Regions from separate parts of the Pandoraea sp. NPDC087047 genome, predicted to be linked through region 1. Evidence: predicted binding sites of a transcription regulator. Region 1 holds the regulator's gene; each other region holds the start of a gene.
What was found. Region 1 encodes LexA, which represses DNA repair genes until DNA is damaged. Its sites were predicted from a motif close to ACTGTATNNNNATACAGT; they were not measured.
Positions count from the first base shown of each region.

Region 2: recA (recombinase RecA) is a predicted target of LexA. The motif match lies at 7,377-7,394, and genes of this name have one in related genera.
Region 3: ACIPHM_RS05115 (PA0069 family radical SAM protein) is a predicted target of LexA. The motif match lies at 8,073-8,090, and genes of this name have one in related genera.

Region 1 is NZ_JBIUZU010000002.1:80,060-90,565, forward strand. Features, by position in the region: gene ACIPHM_RS03000 (sulfate/molybdate ABC transporter ATP-binding protein) at 1-657, opposite strand, end outside; gene cysW (sulfate ABC transporter permease subunit CysW) at 706-1,611, opposite strand; gene cysT (sulfate ABC transporter permease subunit CysT) at 1,669-2,532, opposite strand; gene ACIPHM_RS03015 (sulfate ABC transporter substrate-binding protein) at 2,549-3,580, opposite strand; gene ACIPHM_RS03020 (TetR/AcrR family transcriptional regulator) at 3,736-4,374, opposite strand; gene ACIPHM_RS03025 (hypothetical protein) at 4,635-5,012, shown strand; partial or broken gene ACIPHM_RS03030 (TolC family protein) at 5,174-5,515, shown strand; gene lexA (transcriptional repressor LexA) at 5,753-6,406, shown strand; gene ACIPHM_RS03040 (hypothetical protein) at 6,597-7,055, shown strand; gene ACIPHM_RS03045 (enoyl-CoA hydratase/isomerase family protein) at 7,104-8,216, opposite strand; gene typA (translational GTPase TypA) at 8,478-10,298, opposite strand.
Region 2 is NZ_JBIUZU010000009.1:63,567-74,072, forward strand. Features, by position in the region: gene ACIPHM_RS18155 (Wzy polymerase domain-containing protein) at 1-426, opposite strand, end outside; gene ACIPHM_RS18160 (pilin) at 623-1,144, opposite strand; gene ACIPHM_RS18165 (TerC family protein) at 1,384-2,112, opposite strand; gene sucD (succinate--CoA ligase subunit alpha) at 2,330-3,211, opposite strand; gene sucC (ADP-forming succinate--CoA ligase subunit beta) at 3,296-4,462, opposite strand; gene ACIPHM_RS18180 (DUF2889 domain-containing protein) at 4,459-5,145, opposite strand; gene recX (recombination regulator RecX) at 5,456-6,001, opposite strand; gene recA (recombinase RecA) at 6,257-7,321, opposite strand; gene ACIPHM_RS18195 (response regulator transcription factor) at 7,524-8,213, shown strand; gene ACIPHM_RS18200 (sensor histidine kinase N-terminal domain-containing protein) at 8,335-9,939, shown strand; gene ACIPHM_RS18205 (MFS transporter) at 10,111-10,506, shown strand, end outside.
Region 3 is NZ_JBIUZU010000002.1:526,940-537,445, reverse strand. Features, by position in the region: gene ACIPHM_RS05140 (efflux RND transporter periplasmic adaptor subunit) at 1-369, shown strand, start outside; gene ACIPHM_RS05135 (efflux RND transporter permease subunit) at 399-3,542, shown strand; gene ald (alanine dehydrogenase) at 3,618-4,751, opposite strand; gene ACIPHM_RS05125 (D-amino acid dehydrogenase) at 4,849-6,135, opposite strand; gene ACIPHM_RS05120 (Lrp/AsnC ligand binding domain-containing protein) at 6,240-6,728, shown strand; gene ACIPHM_RS05115 (PA0069 family radical SAM protein) at 6,838-8,004, opposite strand; gene ACIPHM_RS05110 (Rossmann-like and DUF2520 domain-containing protein) at 8,188-9,126, opposite strand; gene ACIPHM_RS05105 (hypothetical protein) at 9,139-9,588, opposite strand; gene ACIPHM_RS05100 (DUF4377 domain-containing protein) at 9,598-10,410, opposite strand.

The DNA of each region.
Region 1 (10,506 bases):
ACCGATCTGTTCGACCTTGCCGCGATTCATCAACACGATACGATCGGCCACTTCGAGCGCTTCTTCCTGATCGTGCGTGACGAAGATCGTCGTGATGTGCAATTCGTCGTGCAGACGGCGCAGCCAGCTACGCAACTCCTTGCGCACCTTGGCATCGAGCGCACCGAACGGCTCGTCGAGCAACAGCACCTTCGGCTCCACGGCCAGCGCACGCGCCAGGGCAATACGCTGACGCTGGCCACCCGAGAGTTCGGCAGGATAGTGATCGGCCAGCCAGTCCAGTTGTACCAGACCCAGCAGTTCGTGGACCTTGCTGCGAATCTGCGCGTCCGGCAAACGGTCGCGGCGCGACTTCACTCGCAGACCGAACGCCACGTTCTCGAACACCGTCATGTGACGGAACAGCGCGTAATGCTGGAACACGAAGCCGACCTCGCGCTCGCGCGTGCCGACGGCGGCGACATCCGTGCCATTGAGGACCACGCGCCCGGCATCGGCAAACTCCAGCCCCGCGACAATGCGCAGCAGCGTGGTCTTGCCACAGCCGGACGGCCCGAGCAGCGCGACCAGCTCGCCCGTGGGGAATTCGAGACTGACGTCGTCGAGTGCTGCGAAATCGCCGAAACGCTTCGAAACCTGTTGTACCTGGATGCTCATTTGTCTTGCTCCTCGAGGCGCCATCTACCGATGGCCGCCGATATCCGCTCAGGCCTGTACTGCGTCTGCACGACGCGCGGCCTTGTCCTGTGCCAGCTTGCGTTCCGCCCAGAGTTTGAGCCCAAGCGTGGCGAGTGCGAGCAACGCGAGAATCGACGCCGCCGCGAATGCCCCTACCGTGTGATAGTCGTTGTACTCAATTTCCACGTGCAGCGGCAGCGTGTTCGTCTCGCCGCGAATATGACCGGAGACGACCGACACCGCGCCGAACTCGCCCATGGCGCGCGCGTTACACAGAATCACGCCGTACAGCAGGCCCCATTTGATCTTCGGCAACGTCACGCGCGTGAATACCTGCCAGCCACTCGCCCCCAGCACGCGGGCGGCTTCCTCTTCTTCGCTGCCCTGCGCCTGCATGAGCGGAATGAGCTCGCGCGCGACGAACGGGAACGTGACGAATACCGTCGCGAGCACCAGTCCGGGCAACGCGAAAACGATCTTCAGGTTGTGTGCGTCGAGGAAATCCCACAGCGGGCCCTGACGGCCGAAGATCAGCAGGAACGTGAGCCCCGCGATCACCGGCGACACGGAAAACGGCAGGTCGATGAGCGTGGTCAGCACGCTCTTGCCCTTGAAATCGAACCGCGCGATGGCCCACGACGCCGCCACACCGAACACCAGGTTCAGCGGCACGGCAATGACGGCGATCAGCACGGTGAGGCGAACGGCCGAGAGCGCGTCGTCGTTCGTCAGGCCCTCCCAGTAAGCGGCGAAGCCCTTGCCCAGCGCGGTGACGAATACCGACGCGAGCGGCAACACCAGAAACAATGCGAAGAACAGCAGCGCCACCCCAATGAGCACGGCCTTGACGAGCGCAGGCTCGTCGGTCGGATCGGCTTTACGGGCCTGGGTCGCTTGCGGCAAGCTACGCGACAGTGCGAGGGAATCTGACATGGTCGAAACGTTCTCTTCGTTTTCCTGCGTTTTCCGGGTTGTGCGGGTTTTGCGATGTCACACGCCACTGGTGCGCCGGCCCGAATGACGGCGTTGCAGCCACCATTGCAGGATGTTGATAAGCAGCAACAGCACGAACGAGATCACCAGCATCACCACAGCGAGTGCCGCCGCGCCCGCATAGTCGAACTGTTCGAGCTTGGTGACGATCAGCAGCGAGGTGATTTCCGAGACCATCGGAATGTTGCCTGCGATGAAGATGACCGACCCGTACTCGCCGACGGCACGCGCAAAGGCCAGCGCAAAGCCGGTCAGCAACGCGGGCAGCACGGCCGGGAGAATCACGTGACGCAGTGTCTGCCAACGGGTCGCGCCCAGGCACGCAGCCGCCTCTTCCTGCTCGCGCTCGAACTCTTCGAGCACCGGTTGCAGCGTGCGCACGACGAACGGCAGCCCGATAAACGTGAGCGCCACGAAAATGCCCAGCGGCGTGAAGGCGATCTTGATGCCGAGCGGTTCGAACCAGCGTCCGATCCAGCCGTTCGGCGCGTAGATCGCGGCCAGCACAATGCCGGCAACCGACGTCGGCAAGGCGAACGGCAGGTCGATCAGCGCGTCGACGAAACGCTTGCCGGGGAACGTGTAGCGCACCAGCACCCACGCCAGAATGAAGCCGAAAAACGCGTTGAGAAGCGCCGCCGCGAGCGAGATGCCGAATGTGAGGCGGTACGACGCCAGCACGCGCGGCGAACTCACCGCGGCGACAAAGCTCGCCCAGTCGAGCGAGCTTGCCTTGATGAAGACCATCAGCAACGGCACCAGCACCACGAGGCTCAGGTACGCGACGGTGTAGCCCATCGTCAGGCCAAAGCCCGGTAAGGCACTTGGCTTGCGCCACAGAGGAAAGAGTGCGGTACTCATGCGATGGTCCCTGCCCTTACTTCTTGGTGTAGATCTGATCGAAGATGCCGCCGTCAGCGAAATGCTTGGCTTGCGTCTTCGTCCAGCCGCCCAGATCGGCGTCGACCGTGTAGAGCTTGAGCTTCGGATACTGCGACTCGTACTTCTTCGCGATTTCCGGGGAACGCGGACGATAGAAGTGCTTCGCGGCGATCTCCTGACCTTGCGGCGAGTACAGCCACTGCAGGTAAGCTTCGGCGGCCTTGCGGGTACCGTGCTTGTCGACGTTCTTGTCGACCACGGCCACCGGCGGCTCCGTCAGGATCGACGACGACGGCACGACGATATCGAACTTGTCCGGACCGAGATCCTTCACCGACAGCAGCGCTTCGTTTTCCCACGCGATCAGCACGTCGCCGATGCCGCGTTCCACGAAGGTCGTGGTGGCGCCACGCGCGCCCGAGTCGAGCACGCCAACGTTCTTATAGAGTGCCTTGACGAACTCCTGCGCCTTTTGCTCGTTGCCGCCCGGTTGCTTGAGCGCGTAGAGCCATGCGGCGAGGTAGTTCCAGCGGGCGCCGGCCGAGGTCTTCGGGTTCGGCGTCACCACGCTGATGCCCGGCTTGACGAGATCGCCCCAGTCCTTGATGCCCTTCGGATTGCCCTTGCGCACCAGCAACACGATGGTCGACGTGTACGGTGTGGCGTTGTCCGGCAGACGCTTCTGCCAATCCTTGTTCACGAGACCGGCCGCGGCCAGTTCGTCGATGTCGGCGGAAATACCGAGCGTCACGACGTCGGCGGGCGCGCCATCGAGCACCGTGCGGGCTTGCTTGCCCGAACCGCCGTGCGAGGCCTTGACCGTCACCGTGTCACCGGACACTTGTTTGTAGTGGGCTTCGAAAGCCTTGTTGTAATCGGCGTACAGCTCACGCGTCGGGTCATACGACACGTTGAGCAGCGACAGGCTTGCGGCCTGCGCCTGAATCGTCATGCCGGCGGCCAATGCCAGACCGCCCAGCGCGACTGCCAGCTTCTTAGCTTTCCATCCCCGTGCTGCTTTGCTCATGACTTGCACTCCTTGTTTGCTTCTTGTGTGTAGGAGGCCAGTCTAGGGAATCGTCTAAATAATTAAAAATAATATTTTCGCTTTTGTTTATGCCGGAATAAGGATTAGAGAATTTGTGCTGATGACGGGTGCAGCGCCCGCCACCGGGCGTCCAATCAGACGTAAGGCGTGTCCGCCACGGCAGCGGCGATCCCCGCTGCGCCTTGATCCACAAGGCTCAGGAAGCTTTTTTGCGCCACGAGGGTGTCCTGCGTCTGCCGGAACGTCCGGTGCGCGTGCAGGTAGGCCACGGTCCAGGCGGCGAGCAGCAAGCTGGCGGCGAGTTGGGCATCGACGTCCGCCGTCTCCCGATTGGCACTCTCGGCGAGCGCGCCGGCCACCAGATCCGCCAGTTCGTCCCGAATCGCCCGGGCACGGGCCTTGAGGGTCTCGCTGCCTTCGATGGTTCGCACGAATGCCTGGCTCTGCGCGGAAAACTCGACGAACGGACTGCCCTGCGCCACCAGCCGGTGCGCCAGCAGACGCAAGGCCTCAAGCGGCGACACGCCGCCGGCGCGCTGCCGGATCGCCTCGCGCAGGGCCTCGCGCCCTTCCTCGTCGCGGTCGAAGAACATGTCTTCCTTGCGTGGGAAGTGATTGAACACGGTCATACGTCCGACGTCGGCGGCGGCCGCAATCTGGTCGACCGTCACATGATCGAAACCGTGTTCGTGGAACAGCCGTGTCGCCGCATTGGAAATGCTCTGCCGCGTGGCAAGGCGTTTGCGCGACCGCAAATCGGAGGGCTTGGACATAGTTGACATATCGTTTTTGATGACTCAGCTTACATATACTCAGTACATATTAATGTGAAGTATACGACGAATGACATCAATATTGTGATTGTAGGAGCCCGTCATCCCGTGGGCCTTCCGAGCGCCGCCATTGCCGCCATTGCCGACGGGCGGCATCGCCGGTTTGCTGCACAGGCACCGAAAGTCCCGCGACGACAGGGCCATTCCGGTCATCGCAACGATGTATTCAAACTTCGAACATTGGCGCTACACTCCGCGGCGTGAAATGGCTCCGTCTCGTCTTCGTTCTGTTGTTGTGCGCCGCGCTTCCCCTGAGTGGGCTGGCGGCCAGCGGCATGGCGGGCGATTGTCCGATGCAGATGACGTCGATGTCCGGCGAGCAGACGGACATGATGGCGACTGGCGCGCCCATGACCATGGGCCACTGCGACGGCATGTCGATGCCCGCCAGCGGCAAGGTCAAGGGTGCCTTGTGCAAGGTCGCCGCGCAATGCAACCTTGGCAGCCTGTATCACCCGTCGGTCACGCCCGAAGTGGTGCGCACCCCGAGCGTCGCCCGCAAGACCGGCTTTCACTACACCGATTCCCTGCGCCTGCGCGCACCCGATGGCCTCTGGCGGCCGCCCACCTCGCTGTAACCCACTGCACCAGTTCTAGGTTCACCGCTTAAGCGTCGAGATTGAGCGACGCAATGCAGCGGCGAGTTCGTCCTTTTCAGGACGCGAATGCCTCGTGGCATTCGTACGCGTGGGGTTTCACATGCATCCGATTTTCAGCGCTCCGGGCTACCGGCGCGCCAGTGCACGCGCGTGCGTGCGCAGTATTCACTTTGCTATGCGCCGGCAGTGCCGCAGCGCAGGCACAAGACGCAGCAACACCGCCAGGGCCGACGTCCGCGTTGACCCTGGAGGCGTCGCTCCAATCGGCGATGGACCATTCCGCCGCCGTGCAAGCGGCACAAGCGTCGGTACGGGCGAGCACACAGGCCGCCGTGCGGGCCGGCCAGCTCCCCGACCCCGAACTCAAGGCCGGGATCGACAACCTGCCCGTCAACGGCGATCAGCGCTTCACCGTCGGCCAGGACTTCATGACGATGCGCCGGATCGGCATCGAGCAGGAATGGGTGTCCTCCGACAAACGCATCGCTGACCCTGTTGACCCGCCGCGGGCTTCCGAAGCCTGGAAGCCCGCGGCATGGGGGTGCCCCGGGTTTGAGACGGGCCTCACACGGACGTGGCGCGAAACATCGCGCTACCCATCGACGGCCCCATGGCGGGCACGTTCGGCGCGAACTTCATGCACGACTTGAAGTTTTCCCTTGCGTTTTTGCAAACACTGTACAAAAATACAGCCACCTGTGCTTCCATACAGTGATGCCATGATCAAACTTACCGCCCGTCAACAGCAGGTCTACGAACTGGTTCAGCAAGCGATCGAGCGCACCGGCTTTCCGCCAACGCGCGCGGAAATTGCCGCCGAGCTTGGCTTCTCTTCCGCCAACGCCGCGGAGGAGCACCTGCGGGCGCTGGCGCGCAAGGGGGTAATCGAACTGGCCCCCGGGCAATCGCGCGGCATCCGCCTCAAACGCCTGGACGAAGCCGGAGGCAACCACCAGTTCACGCTGCCGCATATGGGCCTGATGCAACTGTCGCTGCCGCTCGTCGGTCGTGTTGCGGCGGGGAGCCCCATCCTGGCGCAGGAACATATCGAACGTAACTTCCAGTGCGACCCGAACATGTTCGCACGCCAGCCCGATTACCTGCTGAAGGTGCGCGGGATGTCGATGCGCGACGCGGGCATTCTCGACGGCGATCTGCTCGCTGTACAGAAGGCTGCCGACGCACGCGAAGGCCAGATCGTCGTGGCGCGTATCGGCGACGACGTGACCGTCAAACGTTTTCACCGCGTAAAGGGGGGCGTCGAGCTGATTGCCGAGAACCCCGACTTCGAAAACATCAATGTCGACGAAGGCAGCGGTGACTTCGCGCTGGAAGGGATTGCGGTCGGTCTGATCCGCAACAACGATCTCTGACGATCACCCAGCGCGAACCCGGGGGCTGCGCCGACTAACGCAACGCCCCGCTCCCTGAAGATTTGCATTTCCGACTGCGCCGGGCTGGGTCCGGCGCCCGTGCCCTGCTGCGCCCGCGATTTGTGATGTTTTTTGCGAAACACGCAGCAAGACACGTCCCTCTGACCCGCATTGGAAGAAGGATCGCATCATGGCTCGACTCTTTGGTTTGCTGCGCACGTCTTTTGGTCAACCGCACGTGCGGGTGTCCTCACAGGCGCGTCTCTCGGCGGTGTATGGCCTGTCGGCGCTGTCCGGCCCGTTTGCCAGCGCACCCGTCATCGCTCGCTCCTATACCGTGCCCGCGCGCACGCGCGCCGTCACCCTGCCGCGTACGCTCGCTGCCGCGATGGTTTCGGCGACGCGTCGTACATGCCCGGCAGGAAAAGCGATGAAGGCTTCGCGGAATGTGCGCGAACAGCAAGCGCGTCGCGATGCCCATGAGGGACGTGAAGAACATGAGGGAAACGAGGGGCATGAGGCGCATGAAGGACACGATGTGCGCGTGTATCGCGACATGTCGCACATCGTGATGGTCGGCACGTTTGCCGATATCTGCCGCAAACTCGATCAGGCCGTCGGCGAGCAGTTCTGCCAGGCGGCGGTGTAGCGCTTCAGGCGAGGCCGCCGTCGCATAGTCCGACGTTGGCCCCCGGTCTCATCTGCCCAGATCCCGCAGCGGATGGTCGGCGCCGCACCGTTCGCCGTCAAAGAAACGTTCGACGTCGGCGGGCTTCACCGCTTCAATGTTCGGGTGCTGCCAGCGCGGCGCGTGATCCTTGTCGACGACCAGCGCCCGAATTCCTTCGACCCCTTCTGCGCCCGTGCGGCCGTCAAGATTGAAGACGCTGCGCATCATCAGCCATTCCTCGCGCAATTCGTCCGCCAACGACAGCTTGCGGGCGCGACGCACCTGTTCCAACGCCACGCACACCATCAGCGGCGAGCGCGTGGCCCGCAACAGATCTTCCGTCTCCTCCGCCCAGCCGGAGTACTCGCAACGCGCTTCGCGTTTGAGTGAGTTCAGAATCGCCGGCATATCCGCCAGACCGAAGTGCGTATCGATGACATCACGCAACGGTGCGAGCTTGCCCGGCGCCAGCCCGGCAGGTGGCAAACGCTCGCGAGCGAATGTCCGTGCCGCATCGAGCACCGCGTCGCTGCTCTGCCAGTCGCCATTGGCGAGTCGCTCGCACAACGCAGGCAACGACGCACGCGGGACGACAGCATCCGCCAGCCCGATCTCGCAGGCATCGACAGCGCCGAACACAATGCCCGTGGTACCGAGATACTCACCGAGATGTCCGGCGAGGTTGGCAAGGAAAAAGCCACCGCCGACATCCGGGAACAGACCGATGGCCGTCTCGGGCATCGCCATGCGCGTGGCTTCGGTCACGATACGCAGCGCCGCCCCTTGCGAGATTCCCATGCCGCCGCCCATTACCACACCCTCCATCAGCGCAATGTAAGGCTTCGGATACGACGCAATCGTGTAATTCAGCGCGTACTCGTCGGTGAAGAAATCCATAATGTCCGTGCGCCCGGCACCGATGGCCTCATGGAAATAGCGAATATCGCCACCCGCACACAACCCCTTCTCCCCTTCGCCTTGCAGCACGACGCCGAGCACCTGCGGATCGTCCCGCCACTTGGCGAGTGCCGCAGCCATTGCGCGAATCATCTCGTGCGAGAGGGCATTGAGCGCCTTCGGGCGAGTCAGGGTGATGAAGCCAATACGGCCGCGGATTTCGGTTCGAACAAAATCGGTCATGTCTGGCGAATGTTTCAGAAGCGTCAACGGAACGGATGCCGCAGCGTCCTTGCACGGTCATCTGACCATCCGGCAAGAACGTAACGTCATCCTCGGGGGCTATCGACATATCGATAACAAGTCAGCCACAGGCGCAGCCCCTGGCATTGGCAGAACGCAAAAAACAAAAAAGCCGGCGCAAGGCACCGGCTTTTCTTCCAACAGACGGGCATCGCGACGTGACGGACCGTGATCCGCGACGCCGCCATTCCATCGCCGGCTTTACTTCTCGTCGCGCGAGGCGCGCTTGCGCTCGTGTTCCTTCAGGAAACGCTTGCGCAGGCGAATCGTCTGCGGCGTGACTTCGACCAGTTCGTCGTCGTCGATGAATTCCACGGCGTACTCGAGGCTCATCGCGATCGGCGGCACCAGACGCACGGCTTCGTCGGTACCCGACGCCCGCACGTTCGTGAGCTGCTTGCCCTTGATCGGGTTGACCACGAGGTCGTTGTCACGGCTGTGGATACCGATGATCATGCCTTCGTACAGCGCATCGCCCGGCGACACGAACATGCGGCCGCGATCCTGCAGCTTCCACAGTGCGTAGGCCACCGCTGCGCCATCGTCTTGCGAGATCAGCACGCCATTACGACGCTCACCCAGCGAACCATCCTTGACCGGTGCGTAGGCGTCGAAAATGTGGCTGATCAGGCCGGTACCCCGAGTCATCGACAGGAAGTCGCCCTGGAAGCCGATCAGGCCACGCGCCGGAATGCGGTACTCGAGGCGCGTACGACCTTTGCCGTCCGACACCATGTTCAGCATTTCACCCTTGCGGCGGCCGATTTCTTCCATGACCGCGCCCTGGTGTTCATCTTCCAGGTCGATGGTCAGCATTTCGTACGGCTCGTGCTTCACGCCGTCGATTTCCTTGAGCACCACGCGCGGACGCGACACGGCCAGTTCATAGCCTTCGCGACGCATGTTCTCGATGAGAATCGTCAGGTGCAGTTCGCCACGGCCCGACACTTCGAAGACGGAGTCTTCTGCCGTGTCCTTTACACGCAGCGCCACGTTGTGATTCAGTTCCTTGTGCAGACGATCACGGATCTGACGGCTCGTCACGAACTTGCCTTCACGGCCCGCCAGCGGCGAGGTGTTCACGCAGAAGTTCATCGTGAGCGTCGGCTCGTCCACGGTCAGCAGCGGCAACGCTTCCGGGGTGTCGATGTCGCAAATCGTGGCGCCGATACCGACGTCTTCGATACCGTTGATCAGCACGATGTCACCGGCTTCGGCGCCTTCCGACATCACGCGCTCCAGGCCGTGGAACGTCAGCACCTGGTTGATCTTGCGCTTGAGAATTTCGCCGTCAGGCCCCGAACGCATGACCACTTGCTGGCCCGGCTTGATACGGCCGCGCGTGATACGGCCGATACCGATACGACCGACGAACGTCGAGTAGTCCAGCGAGCTGATCTGCAATTGCAGCGGCCCCTCCGGATCGGCATCGCGAACCGGAACGTGTTCGAGAATCGCGTCGAACAGCGGCTTCATCGTGCCTTCGCGCACGCTCGAATCGAGGCTCGCGAAACCGTTCAGGGCCGAAGCGTATACGACCGGGAAGTCGAGCTGCTCGTCGCTGGCACCGAGCTTGTCCATCAGGTCGAACGTCTCGTTGATCACCCAGTTCGGACGCGCGCCCGGACGGTCGATCTTGTTGACCACCACGATCGGCTTCAGGCCGAGGCCGAGCGCCTTGCGCGTCACGAAGCGCGTTTGCGGCATCGGGCCTTCAACAGCGTCGACCACCAGCAGCACGCTGTCGACCATCGACAGCACACGCTCCACTTCACCGCCGAAGTCCGCGTGTCCCGGGGTATCGACGATGTTGATGTGCGTGCCTTCGTATTTGACGGCGCAGTTTTTGGCGAGGATCGTGATGCCGCGCTCTTTTTCGATGTCGTTCGAGTCCATCACGCGTTCAGCGACTTGCTGGTTTTCGCGGAAAGTGCCCGACTGGCGCAGCAACTGGTCGACGAGCGTGGTTTTGCCGTGGTCGACGTGCGCGATGATGGCGATATTACGGAGAGCGCGGGTCATGAAAGAGGTGCTCGAAAAGCCTTTGGAGAATCCGCGATTCTAGCACTTGCGTATGTCTCGCGTCATGGTCTTTCTGCAATGCAACAACGGCGTGGGCCGCTGACTCACTCCTGTCACGAGATTCCCTCATCCCATTCGCCCGCCTCCCGATCCTCCGGTTTTGCCGTCACGCACCAATTTAGAGCTACCTGTCTAATCTTTATTGCAA
Region 2 (10,506 bases), on a different contig from region 1:
CTGCGCGCCCACGGCGTACAGGCCGCCCAGCACGAGTGCCACGGCACTCCATCGCATGAGCACGCCACGCCAGCCCAGTTGCGCGAGCCAGAAGCCCGCGTTGACGGAGACGATCATCGCAACGCCATAAAGCAGCGCCGTCATCAGCAACTGCGGCAGCTCGGTAGGCATTGTGGCGCGCTGCACGAGGATCACGGCCACAAAGGCCAGCGGCATCCAGGTGACGCGCGGCATGCGCAGCGCTCGCGCGTCGCGCTGCCACACGGCAATCATCGACAGCACGCCGAGCAGCGCAAAAAGCGAAAAAGTCAGCGCTTCCGAATAGAACGTGGAGATCGGATATGTGTGCTTGACGAGGTTATAGGGCAAGGCCCAGATCAGGGCCAGCGTGAGCCCGATCATCGAGAGAAGCAAAGGAGGAAACAAGGTCGCCGCCGTGCAGTGCACCGGTTGGAAGATGCGCAAGCATAACGAAAAATGGCCGCCCGAGGGGCAGCCATTTCATGCCTGACGCGCGTGAAGTTGCCGTCGGTAAATCCGGGGAGGTTCCGCGGTGGCCGCCGGGCCGGACGTGGTATCGCGTAATGCAACACCGTGCCGTGCGGCCGCCAGCCAATCAGACTCAGGACCTCGCGTTCGTCGCCGTGCCCCGGCACTCCGGCGGGGCCAGCTTGGCCGGCAGCGTTGCGCCGCCCGGCGCCCCTTCGCGGCCCTGGGCGTAGCACGTCCAGATGATCTGTCCTTCAGGCGCCTTGCCGACCGCGAGCGCCTCCGATTTGCCATTGGCACCAGTGCTCGTCGGCACCAGAACGATCGCGCCGTCACCAGCACGCTGCGTGTAAGCAATCGTGACGTTGCCGCTCACCGATTCGATGGTCACCGCACTCACGTTGTCGGTGGCACTCGGTGCTTGCCAGCCGCTGTTGAACGGCACACCATGCATGGCGTTTTCGCTCACGAGCGCCTTTGCCGACGCCGCAGCGCCCAGCCCTTCGACGACACGTGCACGCACCAGATAATTCTGCAAATACGGCACCCCTGCCGTGACCAGCACGCCGATGATCGCCAACACGATCATCAACTCGATCAGGGTGAAACCCCGGGATTTGGCGATACCGGTAGTCCGGCGGCCGAAACGACGCATTGTGTAACTCCCTGCAAAAGCAATGAAAACAAAAGGGACATCGGGGGGAAGTGGGCGGAGTATGCCATACCCCCAACGGCGAACACCCTGCCGCAGATCAAAATCGGTCGGCGCCGTATGGGTAGAGAGAATCGTCCTATTCGTTGCCGGACGATTCATCTGACGAAGTGCCGAACGAGCGCGCAATATCCCGAAAAAACACCCGGGCGCGAGACGCGCAGTCCCGGCAATGGACTCGATTATTTCGAAGAGGTTGCACGTGCCTGACGTGCTTCGCTGCGGCGCTTGAGCAAAAGCCCCATCGCCAGCACCAGCACCGCACCGATCGCGGACGCCACGTAATGTGTGTATTGCGCCGCATCGCCCGGCAAATGCAGCAGATAACCAATGCCCGGGTCCGTGACGATCAGGCCGCCAGCGATCCATCCGAGCAACGCGGCCCCTGCCGTCACGATCAGCGGGAACCGATCGATGGCCTTGAGCACCAGTTGCGAACCCCAGACGATAAGCGGAATGCTCACGAGCAGGCCGAAGATCACGAGCGGCAACTGATGGTGATCGGCCGCACCTTCCGCCGCGCCGGCAATGGCGATCACGTTGTCGATGCTCATCACCAGATCGGCGACGATGATGGTATTCACCGCCGTCCAGAGCTTGTCGGCCGGCTTGACGCTGTCGTGCGCATCATGGTCGGGCACCAGCAGCTTGATACCGATCCCGAGCAGCAGCAACCCGCCGACGGCCTTGAGATAAGGCACGGCGAGCAACGTCACGGCGAACGCGATCAGAATCACGCGCAACACGATCGCCCCCATCGTGCCCCAGACAATGCCCTGCAACCGTTGCCTGGCCGGCAGATTGCGGCAGGCGAGCGCGATCACCACAGCATTGTCGCCACCCAGCAGGATGTCGATCATGATGATTTGCAGGACGGCGGCCCAGTTCAGCTCGGCAAAAAACGCAAGCATGGCGGGAATATCCTCGGGGACAAATGGATCGATTGAGACAAGTGAGACAGCGCAGGCAGGCGCGACAACGCCAACGAGGGCAAACGGATAAGACGGCTAACACGCAACCGCAGCCGCAATAGCAAAAAAGGGAGCCCGTTGCCCTGGGCTCCCTTTTTCATGACCTTCTTGCACAGCCGCCGGTTCTGGCGGCCGTCATGCGGTCATCCGGCGGGAATTACAGCGCAGCCTTGAGCAGGCGGCCCATTTCCGACGGATTACGGGTCACCTTGATACCGCAGGCGTCCATGATTTCCAGCTTGGCTTCGGCCGTATCGGCACCGCCCGAGATCAGCGCGCCGGCGTGGCCCATGCGCTTGCCCGGAGGCGCCGTCACGCCTGCGATGAAGCCGACGACCGGCTTCTTCATGTTGCCCTTGATCCATTCGGCAGCCGTAGCTTCGTCCGGACCACCGATTTCACCGATCATGATCACGGCGTCCGTATCCGGATCGTCGTTGAACATCTGCATGACGTCGATGTGCTTCAGACCGTTGATCGGGTCGCCACCAATACCGACGGCGCTCGACTGGCCCAGACCCAATGCGGTCAGTTGGCCCACGGCTTCGTACGTCAGGGTACCCGAGCGCGACACGACGCCGATGCGACCCTTCTTGTGGATGTGACCCGGCATGATACCGATCTTCAGCTCGTCCGGCGTGATCACGCCCGGGCAGTTCGGTCCGAGCAGCAGGGTCTTGCGACCTTCGCGACGCATACGGTCCTTCACTTCGATCATGTCACGAACGGGGATGCCTTCCGTGATACAGATCGCCAGGTCCAGATCGGCCTCGACGGCTTCCCAGATGGCGGCAGCAGCGCCTGCGGGCGGAACGTAGATCACGGACACGGTTGCGCCGGTCTGTTCCTTGGCGTCCTTCACCGAACCGAAAATGGGAATCCCTTCGAAGTCTTCGCCAGCCTTCTTCGGGTTCACGCCCGCGACGAACGCGTTCTTGCCGTTCGCGTATTCGCGGCACATGCGGGTGTGGAACTGACCGGTCTTGCCCGTAATACCTTGGGTGATGACCTTGGTGTCTTTGTTAATCAGAATCGACATTGCTTGATTTCCTTCGTCCTGTTGCCTGGCGGCGTTCGCTCACCCGTTCGGGGCGGCGCGCCGCGGCGGCTTCGACTGTTCTGGTTACTTGCCTGCGGCAGCCGCGACAACCTTCTGGGCAGCTTCTTCCATGCTGTCCGCAGAGATGATCGGCAGACCGGATTCGGCGAGCATCTTCTTGCCCAGGTCTTCGTTCGTGCCCTTCATGCGCACGACCAGCGGCACCTTGAGCGAGACAGCCTTCGAGGCCGTGATCACGCCTTCGGCGATCACGTCGCAGCGCATGATGCCACCGAAGATGTTGACCAGAATGGCCGTCAGGTTCGGGTTCTTCAGCATGATCTTGAACGCTTCCGTGACCTTCTCTGCCGTGGCGCCACCGCCCACGTCCAGGAAGTTCGCCGGTTCGCCGCCGAACAGCTTGATGGTGTCCATCGTGGCCATGGCCAGACCGGCACCGTTGACCAGACAGCCGATGTTGCCGTCGAGCGAAATGTAGGCCAGATCGAACTTCGAGGCTTCGACTTCAGCCGGATCTTCTTCGTCCAGATCGCGGTAAGCGACGATTTCCGGGTGACGGAACAGGGCGTTCGAATCGAAGTTGAACTTGGCGTCCAGAGCCGTGACCGTGCCGTTGCTGCTCACGTTCAGCGGGTTGATTTCGGCCAGCGAAGCGTCCGTTTCCCAGAAAGCCTTGTACAGACCTTGCAGGATCGTGCGGGCTTGCGGGATCGAAGCGTCGGGGACGCTGATCTTCTTGGCCAGGTCGTCGGCTTGCGCATCGGTCAGGCCGACCGACGGATCGATGACGACATGGTGGATCAGTTCCGGGTGCTTTTCGGCGACTTCTTCGATGTCCATGCCGCCTTCGCTCGAACCCATCATCACGATCTTCTGCGTGACGCGGTCAACCACGAGGCTGACATACAGTTCGTTCTTGATGTCGGCGCCTTCTTCGATCAGCAGGCGGTTGACCTTTTGACCTTCCGGGCCGGTCTGGTGCGTGACCAGTTGCATGCCGAGGATCTGGCTGGCGTATTCGCGCACTTGCTCGATCGACTTGGCAACCTTCACGCCGCCGCCCTTACCGCGACCGCCTGCGTGAATCTGGGCCTTGACCACCCAAACCGGACCGCCGAGTTCTTCGGCTGCCTTCACGGCCTCGTCCACGGAAAACGCCGGAATGCCGCGGGGCACCGCGACTCCGAATTTCCGGAGGATTTCCTTGCCTTGATACTCATGAATCTTCATGCGTGATTCCCTTCTTGCTGAGTTGGAAGTTTGGGTTCGAGCTTGCGAGTCGAGGCACCATCGCGCACCGCTTCTGTTGTGACGGGCGTCGTGGGCTCGTTCGCTCGATCGTTTGCGCGGCCGTTGAACCAGCGCGGGTAAAACCGGCGCACCGCCTCGCCATCAAACCGCAGGGCGTGACAATGTCCGAGTTGGAAAGGAGGTGCCGAGTCTTCGGCATCGTTGGCGGCCTTGAGCGCCGTGTCGGGGGTGTGGATCACCACGCCGGCGAAGGCCTGAATCGCTGCCGTGGGCAGGACGTTGCAAAGCTCTGTCAGATGGGTACAGCCCGCCGCGCCGCCGAGGCGCTCGCGAACCCCGCGCCGGAAGCCCCGTCGCAGGTTAAGTCCGATCAATTGTCGGTATTCCGGACCGATCTGATCGCAAATACCGGGATATGGCACCCAGTCGGAGACGGCCTCGGCGTCATGCACCTCGAAATCTTCATCGATCGTCAGCCGCAGCCATAGCTCGTGAATCGGCGTGCCCTCCTTGCGAAGGCCTGTCGCCAATGCAAAATCCCGATCCTTGTGATCGGTCAGACAGGCTTCGATGTCCCATAGACCGTCGTCGCGCGAGAACGCTTCAACAGCGATCGTGCGGCGATGACGCAGGGTACGAGAGGCAGGCGCAGAGAGCGGCATGCGGAAGTGTGCAATGCATGAACGCAGAAAGATCTTGATTCTAGCATAGGCGGCAGCCCCGCCTACCGCAGTGCAGCAGAAGCCCGTCGTATAAGGGGGAATTACCCGACCCACCGGTCGGATTATCGAAAACTGCGAACGCGGCGTGCGCATGGTGCGACGCCATATGGCGATAACCGAAGGATGACGCGTCACGCGAGATTCAACGTCATGTCACGCGAGCATTGAAGCGAGTGGCACGATGGTCGACGTCATTTGCGATTCGTCGATGAATGGGCGTACATCCATGACGATAGCGACTGAACGTTCGCTAGATATCGTCCGAAAATTCGTCTGCGCCTCGCACGATTTTGCTGATAACGGTACGCGAGAAGCCGCGTGCGGCGAGAAAGCGCATTTGCTTTGCCCGCGCCTCGGGCGTTGTGGCCACTTCACCGAACTTCTTCTGCCATACCGCGCGAGCACGAGCGAGTTCGGTTTCGCGCAATTGCTCGGAGATCGCGGCGACGGTCTCGGCATCAACCTTGTGCTGCTTGAGCTCACCGACGATCCGCGTCGTGCCCATGCGAGATGCACGACGGTTCACCACACTCTGCGCGAACCGTTCGTTCGACAGCCAGCGCTCCTGCTCGAGGGCGTCGAGCACGCGATCGAGTGCTTCGGGATCCTCGGCATCTGTATGGGGCACGAGCTTGCGGCGCAGTTCGGCGCGGCTGTACTCGCGACGCGCCAGATAGGACAACGCACGGCCCTTCAGACTCAGCACGGGCTTGCGCGATCGCTTGGCCGCAACGGCCTCGTCGCCCGGAGGGGGCGGCACAGCGTTCGGATCTCGGGGAGGACGGCGATTGATCATGACCTCATCGTAACGCCATCAAAGGCAATCGGTGGAGAAGGCGACTGACTTCGGCGGCTAGGGTCGAAGGTCGAAGGTTGGCATCGGAGCCCAGGGTCAGAAACAGCAGTCCCGAATTGAAGCTCCCCCCATCGAAACCCAATGGGGACCAGAGACAGACGTCAGACGGACACCGACAACCTCGACCCGAAAAGCAAAAACGGCAACGCGAGGCCTTGTGTGGCTTCGCGCCGCCGTTCTGGCAACACAGGCGTATTACGCCTCGTCGTTGGCTTCGATCTCGCCGGTTTCGTTGATCGCCGTGACGCCGAGCGATGCACGCACCTTGTTCTCGATCTCGTGGGCGATGTCCGGATTTTCGCGCAGGAATTCACGCGCATTGTCCTTGCCCTGACCGATCTTCTCGCCGTTGTAGCTGTACCAGGCGCCGGCCTTCTCCACGATCTTCGCGTTCACGCCCAGATCGATGATTTCGCCTTCGCGCGAAATACCCTGACCGTAGAGGATGTCGAAAATCGCTTCGCGGAACGGCGGCGATACCTTGTTCTTCACGACCTTGACGCGGGTTTCGTTACCGACCACTTCGTCGCCCTTCTTGATCGAGCCGATACGGCGGATGTCCAGGCGCACCGACGAGTAGAACTTCAGTGCGTTACCGCCCGTCGTCGTTTCCGGGTTACCGAACATCACACCGATCTTCATACGAATCTGGTTGATGAAGATCACCGTGCAGTTCGTGCGCTTGATCGTGCCGGTCAGCTTGCGCAGCGCCTGCGACATCAGACGCGCTTGGAGGCCCGGCAGCGAGTCACCCATTTCACCTTCGATTTCGGCCTTCGGCACGAGTGCCGCTACCGAGTCGATGACGATGAGGTCGATCGAACCCGAGCGCACCAGCGCATCGGCGATTTCCAGTGCCTGCTCGCCCGTGTCCGGCTGCGAGATCAGCAGTTCCGGCACCGAGACGCCCAGCTTGTTGGCATAGCCGACGTCGAGCGCGTGTTCCGCGTCGATGAACGCGCAGGTGCCGCCGATCTTCTGCATTTCCGCCACGACTTGCAGCGTGAGCGTGGTCTTACCCGACGATTCCGGACCGTAGATTTCGATCACACGGCCGCGCGGCAGGCCGCCGACGCCAAGTGCGATGTCCAGCCCCAGAGAGCCCGTCGAGACGACCTGGATATCCGCTTCGACCTCGCCGTCGCCCAGACGCATGATCGAGCCCTTGCCGAATTGCTTCTCGATCTGCGCGAGGGCGGCGGCGAGCGCCTTGCCTTTCTCGGCCGACAGATTGGCAGACCCTTTCTTGCTTTCTTCCATGAATCGTCCTTTGATATGATGAGCGAGACGGCTCGAGTGAGGCGTGACTGCCGGTACTGTATAAAAAACCAGTGCTCTTTGCAAGTGCCTGTTGTCCGAAAGCGCCGAAACGACAAAAAAAGCCGCGAACCACGCGCCGCAACATCACAGGAGACACACCGCTGCCGTCAGGCAACGGTGCCTACACAAGCCTATCACGCCCATGCGAATTCTCATCGCAGAGGATGACAGCATTCTGGCCGACGCCCTGACCCGCTCGCTGCGCCAGGGGGGCTACGCCGTCGATCACGTCAAGACAGGGCTCGAAGCCGATTCCGCCCTCTCCGCGCAAACGTTCGACCTGCTGATTCTCGACCTTGGTCTGCCTCGCCTGCCCGGTCATGAAGTGCTGCGCCGGCTCCGCGCTCGCAACTCCCACCTGCCCGTCCTGATTCTGACGGCATCCGACAGCGTCGACGCCCGCGTGAAGGGCCTCGACCTCGGCGCCGACGATTACATGGCCAAGCCTTTCGCGCTGGCCGAGCTCGAAGCGCGCGTGCGCGCCCTGACCCGGCGCGGCGCGGGCGGCGGCTCCACGGTCATCCGTCACGGCCCGCTCAGCTTTGATCAGGTCGGACGCACCGCCTATATCAATGAGCAGATGCTCGACCTGTCCGCCCGCGAGCTCGAACTGCTCGAAGTGCTGTTGCTGCGCACCGGCCGGCTCGTCTCCAAGGAGCAACTCGTCGATCATCTGTGTGGTTGGGGCGAAGAAGTCAGCAACAACGCCATCGAGGTGTACATGCACCGGCTGCGCAAGAAAATCGAGCCGAGTGGCGTACGCATCGCCACGATCCGCGGGCTGGGGTATTGTCTGGAGAAGCCGGCTGCGACGCCTGCCAACGCGGCCTGATGCAGCCGACGCAGCGTGACGCTGTCTCGCCAAGCGGCGCGGGACGACGCACGCGAGGCGCAACGCAACCGCGCCCACCGCCGACACCCGGCCGTCCCAGCCTCTTTGGACCTCTCGCCCGATGCGTCTGAGCTTTCGTCACCCCCATCGCGCCACGCCTTCGGATCCGGACGCTTCGCCCCGGTCCACCGGCCCGTCCGAACCGTCCGACCCCAGCGACCCGTTCGATCCTTTCGCCGATCCCTTTGTACGGCCCGGCTTCGGTGCACCGCTGGAACACGAAGCGGAGCCGCCGCCGCGCTCGCTCTTCGGCGAGATTCTCGATTGGATGCTCGCGCCGTTGCTGCTCCTCTGGCCGATGAGTATCGCCGTGACGTATCTCGTCGCGAAATCGATCGCCAACGGTCCGTTCGACCGGGCGCTGGAAACCAATACGTACGTCCTCGCCCAGCAAGTGCATTCGGATCGCGGACAAGTCACGCTCACACTGCCGATGCCCGCGCGCGATCTGCTGCGCGCCGACGCGACCGACAACATCTACTATCAGGTGCTCGGCGCGAAGGGCGAGCTCGTGGGTGGCACCGCAGAACTGCCACTGCCGCATGAAGACGACCGGCCGCAGCCAGGGGTCGTGCAGTTTCGCGACGAAACCGTCAACGGCAACGACATTCGCGTAGCGTTCACCTACGTCGACCTGCCACGCATGACGCCGCCCGGCAGCATGGCCCTCGTCCAGGTCGCGGAGACGCTCGACAAACGCAGCCAACTGGCCAACGAAATCATCAAGGGCGTGATCCTGCCGCAGTTCGTGATCCTGCCGCTGGCCATCGTGCTCGTATGGTTCGGCCTGTCGCGCGGCCTCGCACCGCTGCATGCATTGCAGGAACACATTCGCGCCCGGCGCCCCGACGATCTGTCGCCCCTCGAAGCGCGTCAGGCGCCGCCGGAGATCGCCCCGCTCGTCAATTCGTTGAACGATCTGCTCGGACGTCTGGAGCAGAACATGAAACTCCAGCAACGCTTTATTGCAGACGCTGCCCACCAGCTCAAGACGCCGCTCGCCGGATTGCGTATGCAGGCCGAGCTCGCCTTGCGTCAAACGTCTCCCGACGAATTGCGCCGCTCGCTCTCGCAAATCGCGGTGAGCTCCGAGCAGGCGGCGCGCCTCGTCAATCAGTTGCTGGCGCTGGCGCGCGCCGAGAACAGCGCGAACGACGCCGCCGCTTTCACGCCGCTCAATCTCAGCCTGCTCGCGCGCAGCGCCATGCAGGACTGGTTCCAGGCCGCGTTCGCCAAACGAATCGATCTCGGCTTCGAGGAGCCGCCTTTCCCGGTGCATCTGTCCGGCCAGCCGGTCATGCTGCGCGAGTTGCTCAACAACCTGATCGATAACGCGATCCGTTATACGCCGGCGGGCGGCAAGGTTACGGTGCGCCTGCGTCATGAACCCTCCGACGGCTTCGTGCATCTCGAAGTCGAGGACACCGGCCAGGGCATTCCCGTGTCGGAGCGTCCGCGCGTATTCGAGCGCTTCTACCGCATTCTCGGCAGCGACAGCGACGGCAGCGGCCTGGGGCTCGCCATCGTGCGCGAGATCGTGCAGATTCATCGTGGCGAGGTAAGTGTGCTCGATCACGTCGACGCGCAGCACCCCGAAGCAACCGGCACCCTCATTCGCGTCACGTTACCGCTCGCCGAGGTGCCTATCGAAAACCCTCATGCGTAAGGGAAATACGCAAAATGCGGCACATTTCGGCCCAAAAACGAGGGTAAGTCCCTAATAACGTAAGGTTCGAGTCAGTTTGGCGTCAGACGACGGTAAGGTTGCCCTCCAATAATCAGTTGCAACGACCCGGGCACGTCCCAGGGGCGTGCTTACATTACAGGAGACAACCGCATGGCTACTGCAACGACAGCCACCTCCCATGCGCCGATGACCAAAGAAGAAAGAAAGGTCATCTTTGCATCGTCGCTGGGCACGGTGTTCGAGTGGTACGACTTTTACCTGGCCGGTTCGTTGGCCGCTTTCATCAGCCGTCACTTCTTCTCCGGGATCAATCCGACGGCAGCCTTCATCTTCACGCTGCTGTCGTTTGCTGCCGGCTTCGCGGTGCGTCCGTTCGGCGCCATCGTGTTCGGCCGCATTGGCGACCTGGTCGGTCGCAAGTACACGTTCCTCGTCACCATCACACTGATGGGTCTGTCCACGCTGGTCGTCGGTCTGCTGCCGGGCTATACGTCCTGGGGGATTGCCGCACCGGTGATCTTCATCGCCATGCGTTTGCTGCAGGGT
Region 3 (10,506 bases), 450 kb from region 1:
ATCGTGGTCGATACGTCCGTCGTGCAGAACGGTCCAAGCGGTACATTCGTGTACGTGATTGACGGACAAAGCAAGGCGGCCGTGCAGGCGGTGAAAGTCGGTGCGATGCAGGGTAATCAAGCCATCATCGAGAGTGGTCTGTCTGCTGGGCAGAGAGTTGTTGTCGACGGCCAACTCAAGTTGCGGCAAGGAACGCCGGTGACGGAGGTTCGAAACGCCTCGTCTACGCGATCGGCGGCACCGTCAACGCAGAGCGCGCCGACCTCGCAGCCGGCGTCTTCATCTGCTGGTTCCGTCGGCCCCGCCAGTACCACCAGTCCCGCCAATCCCGCTAGCCCTGCAGCCGCCGCAGGGCCATCGGGCCGCTAGCGCGCTCGCCGATATCCGCACACCGGCCCATGTCGATCTCCGCCACGTTCATCAAACGGCCTATCGGCACATCGCTGCTGGCGGCCGCGCTGTTCCTGGTCGGCGTGGCGGCGTGGCCGCTGCTGCCCGTCGCGCCGCTGCCGCAGGTCGATTTCCCAACGATCCAGGTGTCCGTGACGTTGCCGGGGGCCGATCCATCGACGATGGCGTCGAACGTCGCCACCCCGCTTGAGCGACAGTTTTCACTGATCGCAGGCCTCACGCAGATGACGTCGACCAGCGCACTGGGCTCAACGTCTATTACGTTGCAGTTCGATTTGAATCGCAACATCGACGCTGCCGCTGTCGACGTACAGGCCGCAATCAACGCCGCAGGCGGACAATTGCCGACCAATCTGCCGAGTCCACCCACGTACCGAAAGATCAATCCGGCTGACTCGCCCATTCTGCTGATGGCCGTGAAGTCGGACACGCTGCCGCTCATCGTGGTTAATGACTACGCTGACAACGTGTTGGCGCAGCAGATTTCGCAGATCAGCGGCGTGGGGTTGGTGAACATCGGGGGCGTTCAGAAGCCCGCCATCCGCATACAACTGGACCCCGACAAGGTGGCGGCACTCGGGCTTGATCTGGAGACCGTCCGTAGCGCGCTTGCCAACGCCACCGTCAACACGCCGAAGGGCAGTTTCGATGGCCCGCGCCAGAGCGTGACGGTGTATGACAACGGTCAATTGCTCGACCCGGTACGTTGGAATGACGTGATCGTGGCTTATCGGGCTGGCGCCCCTGTACGTGTCCGTGATCTGGGGCAGGCCGTGGCGGGGGCAGAAAACACGCGATATGCGGGGTGGGCGTACCGTGGGGCGGCCATGCCGGAGAGTGTGCCGCTCAAAAGCGGCCGCTCCGTGTTTCTGGCGGTGACGAAGCAGCCGGGCGCTAACGTCATCGAGACAGTCGAGCGGATCAAGGCGGCCCTGCCGCGCTTGCAGGCGTCGATACCGCCTGCGGTCGAAGTGAGCATTCTTACCGACAGAACGCAGACGATCCGGGCCTCCGTGGAAGACGTAGAGTTCACGCTGCTGCTGACCGGCGTGCTGGTCGTGCTGGTGATTTTCCTGTTTCTACGCAATTTGCCGGCGACGCTGATCCCCGCAGTGACCGTACCGCTCGCCATGATGGGAACGGCGGCCGTGATGTACGTCATTGGTTTCAGTCTCGATAATTTGTCGCTCATGGCGCTCACGATCTCCGTCGGCTTCGTTGTCGACGACGCCATCGTCATGCTCGAGAACATCTATCGTCACGTGGAAGACGGCATGGCGCCAATGGAGGCTGCCTATCGTGGGGCGGCTGAAATCGGCTTCACGATCGTGTCGATTTCAGTCTCTCTCGTTGCCGTGTTTATCCCGCTGCTGTTGATGGGCGGGATCGTCGGACGGCTCTTTCGCGAGTTCGCGATTACGGTGACGCTGACGATTGCGATCTCGGTGATCGTGTCGCTCACGCTCACGCCGATGTTGTGCTCGCGGTTTTTGCGGCACACGCCGCCCGAGCGGCATGGCCGGATGTATCGCTGGTTCGAGGCGGGTTTCGATCGTATGCAGAACGGCTATCGTCGCGGGCTGCAAGTGGTGCTCGAACATCAATTCCTGACGTTGTTGGTGTTTCTCGTCACGCTCGGCCTGACGGGCTTGCTCTACGTAGTGATTCCGAAGGGTTTCTTCCCTCAACAGGACACCGGTTTCGTATTCGGCTTTGCGGAGTCTGCGCAGGATACGTCGTTCGCGTTGATGAGCGAGCGCGTGATTCGCGTGGCCGACGTTGTGCGGGCAGACCCAGACGTGCTGAGTTTCGTTGCCAATACGGGTAATAACACGGCCAATACCGCCAATTTCTATATCAATCTGAAACCCAAGTCGGCCGGGCGCACGCTATCCGCCGATCAAGTGATTGCGCGGCTGCGCCCGAAGCTCGCGCAGCTCGAAGGTATCAATCTGTTCTTGCAGGCGGGGCAGGATATCAATGTCGGGGGGCGCTTGGCGCGCACACAGTACCAGTACACACTGACCGATGCCGACATCAACGAACTCAATCGCTGGGCGCCTGCGTTGCTTGAGCGGTTGCGCCGCCTGCCGCAGCTCACGGATCTTGCGACGGATCAGCAGAGCAACGCGGCCACGGCCACGCTCACGATCGACCGCGACAGGGCTTCGAGTTTCGGCATCTCCCCCGCGCTCATCGAGGCCACCCTCTATGACGCTATCGGGCAACGGCAGATCGCGCAGTATTTCACGCAAATCAACAGCTATCACGTTGTGATGGAGGTGACGCCCGCGTTGCAAGCCGATCCGGTGCTGCTCGACAAGCTGTATCTGACGTCGCCGACGACCGGCCAGCGTGTGCCGCTCTCTGCGTTTGTCCGCGTTGATCGTAGTAAGACCAATTACCTGCTCATCAGCCACCAAAGCCAATTCCCGGCAGTGACGCTGTCGTTCAACCTGGCGCCGGGGGTGTCATTGGGTGAAGCGGTCGACGCCATTCGGCGTACGCAGGCACAGATGAACATGCCGCTCTCGGTCAACGGCACGTTCCAGGGTACGGCGCAGGCGTTCCAGGATTCGCTATCGACGCAGCCGTACCTGATTCTGGCGGCGCTCGTGGCCGTGTACATCGTGCTTGGCCTGCTATACGAGAGCTACATCCATCCATTGACGATTCTCTCGACGCTTCCGTCGGCCGGTGTAGGGGCGTTGTTGATTCTGATGTTCAGCGGGAACGATCTGAGCGTGATTGCGCTGATCGGCATCATCCTGCTGATCGGGATCGTGAAGAAGAACGGGATCATGATGGTCGACTTCGCGCTGACCGCAGAACGCGACCAGGGGCTATCGCCGCAGGAGTCGATTTATCAGGCATGCCTGCTGCGTTTCCGGCCGATCATGATGACGACGGTGTGCGCGCTGCTGGCGGGCTTGCCCTTGATGCTCGGCAGAGGGGCCGGGTCGGAATTGCGGCGTCCGCTGGGGTACGCAATGGTCGGCGGGCTGCTGCTCTCGCAGGCGCTTACGCTGTTCACGACCCCCGTCGTCTATCTCTATCTGGATCGGGCCAGTCTGTGGTTCAGGGAGCGCAAGGCGCGTACGGGGGGGCAGGGCGAGCAGACGCCGAAGTGAGGGCAGACGGCATGCCGCCAGCGCATCACTTGGGCGTTCGGTTCGGTGGCTCGGTAGCTACTAGGTCTAGCCGGCTCACGCGGCGGCCGACAGGTTCGCCAGCACGGCGTGCGGGTCGTGGTACACCAGCCCCAGCGCGTCTGCCACGCCGCGGTTTGTCACCATGCCGCGCGCCACGTTAAGGCCGGCGAGCAAGTGCGAATCCGCGCGCATCGCAGCCACCGCGCCGTGATCGGCCAGTTGCAGGATGAACGGCAGCGTGACGTTGTTCAGGGCGAACGTCGAGGTACGCGGTACGCCCCCCGGCATATTGGCTACGCAGTAATGCACTACGCCTTCGACCACGTAGACCGGATCTGCGTGAGTGGTCGGGTGCGACGTCTCGCAGCATCCCCCTTGGTCGATCGCGACATCGACGATGACCGAGCCCTTGCGCATGAGACCGAGCATCGCGCGCGTGATGAGCTTGGGCGCGGCGGCCCCCGGAATGAGCACGCCGCCGATGACGAGGTCGGCGTCTCGCAAATGGGTTTCGATGGCGTGTTGCGTCGAATAGACCGTCTGTACCCGTCCACCGAACTGTGCGCTGATGCGTCGCAACGCGTCGACGGATTTGTCGATGACCGTGACTTGTGCGCCGATGCCGACAGCTATGGTCGCTGCGTTGGTGCCGACGACGCCACCGCCCAGAATGACAACCTTGCCCGCCTCCACGCCCGGGACCCCGGAGAGCAGGAGGCCCAATCCGCCGTGCGTTTTTTCGAGCGCGGTTGCGCCAGCCTGAATCGACATGCGTCCTGCGACCTCGGACATCGGGGCGAGTAACGGCAGCCCGCCGCTTGCGGACGTCACCGTTTCATACGCAATACAAGTGGCGCCGCTCTTGATCAAATCGCGTGTCTGCTCAGGATCAGGTGCGAGGTGGAGATACGTGAAGAGCGTGTGATGAGGCCGCAATCGGGCGCGCTCGACGGCCTGCGGTTCCTTGACCTTGACGATCAGTTCGGCACGGTCGAAGACGTCGACGGCATTGGCGGCGATGCGCGCACCGGCGGCAGCGTAGACGGTGTCGTCCATTCCGATGCCCTGGCCGGCTTGTGTCTCGATCCATACCTCGTGCCCGCGTGCCACCACTTCGCGTACGGCTGCGGGCGTCATGCCTACGCGGTATTCGTGGTTCTTGATCTCCTTGGGTACACCGATTTTCATGATGCGTCTCCTTTGTTGTGATGTGTTAGCGAACAGCGAGTACAGCAACGGGGTAAGGCTCAAACAAAAACGGCACCCGAAGGTGCCGTTCTGAAGATCAGGCGAAGGCCGGTTGGACCTGCGCGTCGGACGCGCCACTGTAGCGCGCCACCGATAGGTCGTCGGCGAGAATGGCCGGCCGGCGTCCCGACATCAGATCCGCCAGCAACTGGCCCGAGCCGCAGGACATCGTCCAGCCCAGCGTGCCATGCCCCGTGTTCACGAACAGGTTGCGCAGTGCCGTGGCGCCGACGATCGGCGTGCCGTCCGGTGTCATCGGGCGCAGGCCCGTCCAGAACGAGGCCTCGGCGGTATTGCCCGCACCGGGGTACAGATCGTTGACGACCATCTCCAGCGTAGCGCGACGTGCCGGATTGAGCGCCTTGTTGTAGCCGACCACTTCGGCCATGCCGCCGACGCGAATGCGGTCCTCAAACCGCGTAACGGCAATCTTGTAGGTTTCGTCCAGGATGGTCGACACCGGCGCACGCGAGGCATCGACGATCGGTACGGTGATCGAGTAGCCCTTGAGCGGATACACCGGGATGTCGACGATCCCACGCAGGAACGGCGTGGAGTAGGAGCCGAGTGCCACGACATAGGCGTCAGCGCGTTGCAACGTGCCTGCGCAAACGACGCCCCCGATTTTGTCGCCCGCAACTTGCAGTCCGTCGATCGGCATGTCGTAACGGAAATTTACGCCGAGCGCCTCGGCCATTGCCGCCAGACGCGTTGTGAACATTTGGCAATCGCCCGTCTCGTCGTTCGGCAAGCGCAGGCCACCTGTGAGCTTGTCCGAGACCGCCGCCAATGCAGGCTCTGCGCCGGCCAGTGCCTTGCTGTCGAGCAGTTCGAACGGGACGCCGGCTTCCTCGAGGACCGCGATATCTCGCGCCGCGTTCGCTAATTGCTCTTCGGTGCGGAACAGTTGCAGCGTGCCAGCCTGACGGCCTTCGTAGGCGATGCCGGTTTGCGCACGCAGATCGCGGAAGCAATCGCGGCTGTATTCGGCGATACGCACCATGCGTTCCTTGTTGACGGCGTAACGCTCGGGCGTGCAATTGCGCAGCATCTGATAGAGCCACTTGAGTTGCGTGAGCGTGCCGTCCGGACGGATGGCGAGCGGGGCGTGCTTCTGGAAGAGCCACTTGATGGCCTTTGTCGGAATCCCGGGGGCGGCCCATGGCGACGCATAGCCCGGCGAAATCTGGCCAGCGTTGCCGAAGCTGGTCTCAAGCGCCGGACCTGCCTGACGATCGAGCACCGTGACGTCATGCCCGGCCTTTGCCAGGTAGTAGGCGCTGGTAACGCCGATGACGCCGCTGCCGAGAACGATGACCTTCATTGCGTGGACTCCTGTAAAACCATAGTTATGCAGTAATAATTCGCATGCTATTCTCGGATTGGCAGGTTTAGTTAATGTATATAGCCAAAATTCAGGAATAAATAATGAGAGTACAGCAGCAATCGATCCGGACGCTGGATCGGCTCGATCGGCGTATCCTCATGCTGCTCCAGCAGGACGGGCGGATGTCGATGAAGGATCTCTCAGAGCAGGTCGGCCTGTCGATTACCCCGTGCATCGAACGCGTAAAGCGTATGGAGCGTGACGGCGTGATCATGGGATATTTCGCCCGAGTGAATCCGGCGGCGCTCGGCGCGGCGCTGCTGGTGTTCGTCGAGATCACGCTCGATCACAAGTCCGGCAATATGTTCGACCAGTTCCGCCGGGAGGTTCTGCGAATCCCGGAGGTGATGGAGTGCCATCTGATCTCGGGAGACTTCGACTACCTCATCAAGGCCCGCATTCGTGAGATGTCCGAATACCGCAAGTTGCTCGGAGACATCCTTCTCCAGTTGCCCGGTGCCGTGCAGTCGAAGAGCTACGTCGTAATGGAGGAGATCAAGGAAACCCTCACGGTCCACGTCGAGGAGTGAGCACGGCGTAGATAAGGGACTCTTTTGTGGGGGGGCGTACGTTGCTGGCTTCCGGGGCCTGGCATCGTCCGGGCCGCAGGATGGGGTGTCCGGGAGTCGGCTCGGCCGACTAAAACAGTGGCATTTGCGGGTCGACCTTGCCTGAAGGGGCAGACGCCGCATTGCCTTGATGCGGTCCGTTGCGATTCCCTCCGTCGCCGTTGGCAGACGGGGCGGGATCCGGGACGCTGAAGTGATCGTTTCGCAGCGGCGGTCTGGCCTGATTGAGGCCCAACTTGCGGGCCGCGAGATGAAAGCGCTGCCGGATCAATTCGGCATGCAATCCGGTGCCGCGCATGCGCGTGCCGAACTCCGAGCTGTTGTGCTTACCGTCGCGTACCTGTTCGATCAGACTCATCACATGACGTGCTCGCATCGGGTAATTCGCCTCAAGCCAATCGACGAACACGTCGTGAACTTCACGCGGTAAGCGGAGCATTACATACGCGGCGTAGGTTGCGCCGGCGTCGGCGGCTGTCGTCAATACCCGCTCGATATCGAAATCGGTGAGCGCGGGCACGATCGGGGCGACAATCACGCCGGTCGGAATGCCTGCATCCGTCAGCTTGCGAATCGCGTCGATACGACGGACGGGCGTGTTCGCCCGAGGCTCCATCTTGCGGGCAATGTCCGCGTCAAGCGTTCCCACGGAAATGAAAACACGCGCCAGACCGCGCTGCGCCATGCGCGACAGAATATCGATATCGCGTGTGACTAGCGCCGATTTCGTTGTGATGCCTACGGGATGCCCGAAACGTTCCAGAACTTCCAGCACGCTGCGCGTAATACCGTATTCCCGCTCGATGGGCTGATAGGGGTCGGTGTTCGCGCCAAGCGCGAGCAGGGCGGGTTGATAACCGCGTTTGCGCAGTTCGGCGTCGAGCCGCTCGGCTGCGTTGTGCTTTGCGTACAGGCGGGTCTCGAAGTCCAACCCAGGGGAAAGCCCGAGATAGGCATGCGTAGGGCGGGCAAAACAATAAGTGCAGCCGTGCTCGCAACCTCGGTAGGGGTTGATCGAGCGGTCGAAAGGAATGTCCGACGAGGTGTTGCGGGAGATGATCGTTCGCGCGTTTTCCAGCGCGACCTGTGTCACGAATTTGACCTCACATTCTTGGGCTGCGTCCGATTCATGGCGAGTTTCGTCACTCTCGCGGTGGAACTCGGAAAAGCGCGACTCGAGATTGGCGGTGGCGCCTCGGCCCTTGCGCGACGGGGGCGGCGCAAATGAGGAAGCCATGACTCGTCTCCTGAAATAACAACCCCTGTCGCGGATGAGGGGCATCCGCAGGGAATGCCTGTCATTATACTGTGTTTTTATACAGTATTCGGACGGAGGGCGACGATGATGATTTTCGAAACGATGGGGGTGCCGGCCTGGCCCTTGCGGGCGGCGAAGATGTACTGGGAATCCTGGCTGGTTTTATGTGTTGCTCTCGGGGGAGGGGGAGCACGGCGGGATGTACGGCGCGACGGCGCGAGCGATGGCGTCGAGGGCGGTGCTATCCGCATTCGTCCGCTGACGGGCAAGGTGGATGGCGCGAAGGGTGAGCAGCGAGTAAAGCGTCGCGTGATTGCCACCCATGCTGGCAAGCGCTTCGGTGTGACGTGTGACGATACCGGCATCGCCCCGCGACACCGGCCCGGCAAGCGCGCCAGAGAGCCCGCGTTCGCGCGCCGCATTGAGTGTGCCAATGACGAGCGGCCACATGGCCTCGCGGGCGTCGTTCTCCGACATGCCGATGGCTTGCCAGAGATGGGTCGCTTCGTCGAGCAGACAAAGCAGAAAACTCGCCGCGTAGTTGGCACCCGCGTGATATTGCATGCGCTCACCCGGCGGGATCGACAGCGCTCGGCAGCCAATGTCGCTCGCGAGACGTTGAAGGATTTCGTTCAGCGGCGTATCGGCCTCGATGGTGATCGCACTGCCGGACAAGCGGGTGGCGTCGTCATCGAGTCCGGCGAACAGAAACAGCGGATGGAAGCCCCCGATCTGCCCGCCGTGCTGCGTCGCGGGGGCAAGCAACCCGACTTCGGATGCACCGCTGCAATGCACAAGCGCCTGACCGGCGTGCGGTGCAAGATACGCGGCGCACGAGCCAATGGCGTCATCGGGAACGGTAAGGAAAACCAGATCCGCTCGCGAGAAGACGGCGTTCATATCTTCAGGGCGATCAACCGTCAATGTCTCGCAATTCGGGAGTGCCGCCCCGATACGTTGCGCGCTGTCTGCATTCCGGCTTGCAACGACCGACACGTCGTAGTTAGCTTGAGTCGCAGCGCTCGCCAGCGCGCGGGCAACACGTCCGGCACCGATGAAGCCCAGTGTTGGTCGAGGGGAGAGGGGCAGGGTGTCGGACATTGTGCTCGGACGTTATTGCGACAGGCGGTTCGGCGTGTCGTGCGTTTCAAAGTAGGTCTGGAACGCGACGGCGAGGCCGACCATCATCAGCATGGCGCCGACGAACAACGACACGCTCACGATGATGACGGCAATCCAGCCGGAGCGCGACTTGTTCGGGACGTTGGTGTTGAACTGGGCGTTCCAGCGTTCGTCGGGGCGCAGTCCGTAGACGATCGCCGCGAGGAACGCCGAGAACAGCGAGATGGCGCCGAGAATCGTCAGCCCCCATCCCGCACCAGAACGCAGTTCGCTCGTGACCAGCAGCCCCCAACCCGCCACACCGCATGCCGAACCCACGACATGGGCCCAGCCGAAGCGGTCACGCAAACCATACAGGTAGAAGCGATGCAGGCCGAGTGTGCCGAACAGCATGGCGAGGCCGGCGGTCAGAGTCTTGGATTTGTAAGCGACTGCGTTCATTTGGAATGGTTATCGGGCAGGCGTTTCGCGAATGACTTCGACAAGCGTCCAGCGCATGTTCGAAGCGTCGGCGGGCGGATTGGCGACGGGTTCGCCGTGAATTTTCACGCGGTATTCTACGCCGGGCTTCCAGTCGAATCCATCGATGTGGGCGTACCAGAGTTCCCATTGCGATTTGCCGGAATCGTCGGCGCTGCGCACGCGCAGGCATTTGCGCGGTGCCACACCTACGCAGTCGGCCATTTGCGAGTCGACGTCGAGAATACGGTCCTGCGTCGTCTTTGTGCCACTGGTGCCGGCTATCGGCTGATTGAGCAGCGTCTGCGAGGCGTAGGTCAGCGTATCGCCGTTCGGTACGCTCAGAATCAACTGCGTGTCGCGGCGTTCGAAGCGGGCCACGAGGGGGAGTGTCTTGAGATAACGGTCTTCGAATGCCATCGAATCCGGACAGGCCATGCGCGTCGTGGCCGGAGCCTGAATGCTGACTTGCCCCTTGCCCGGCCCGATTGTGTATTGGCCGAAGATTCGGTTGCATCCGCCGGTGCCGGAGAACGCCCCCTTGTCATTGAAGGTCAGGTTGATCACGCGACCTTCGGGCAAACTCGGTGCGTCGCCCGCACCTTCCCATTTCACCAATTGCCAGGTGCCGAGAATATCGGCCGGGGCGGTTGCGGCTGCGGGGCTTTCGGTGGGTGTCGAAGTCGGATTGGCGCCGCCCCCCGAGGGGGCTGCGCAACCCGCCAGCATGGCGGCCGGCACAAGGAGGGTCGCCAGATAGGAGGCGAACGATGACGGCATGAACGAGAGTAGGCGTTGGGTCATGATGGTGTATGGGCGAAGTTGCGAAGAGGGCAGGGACGGCGAAAATATCGCGTTGAACAGGGGATGATGTGTTCTAACGGTGCCGTGAATACCGTG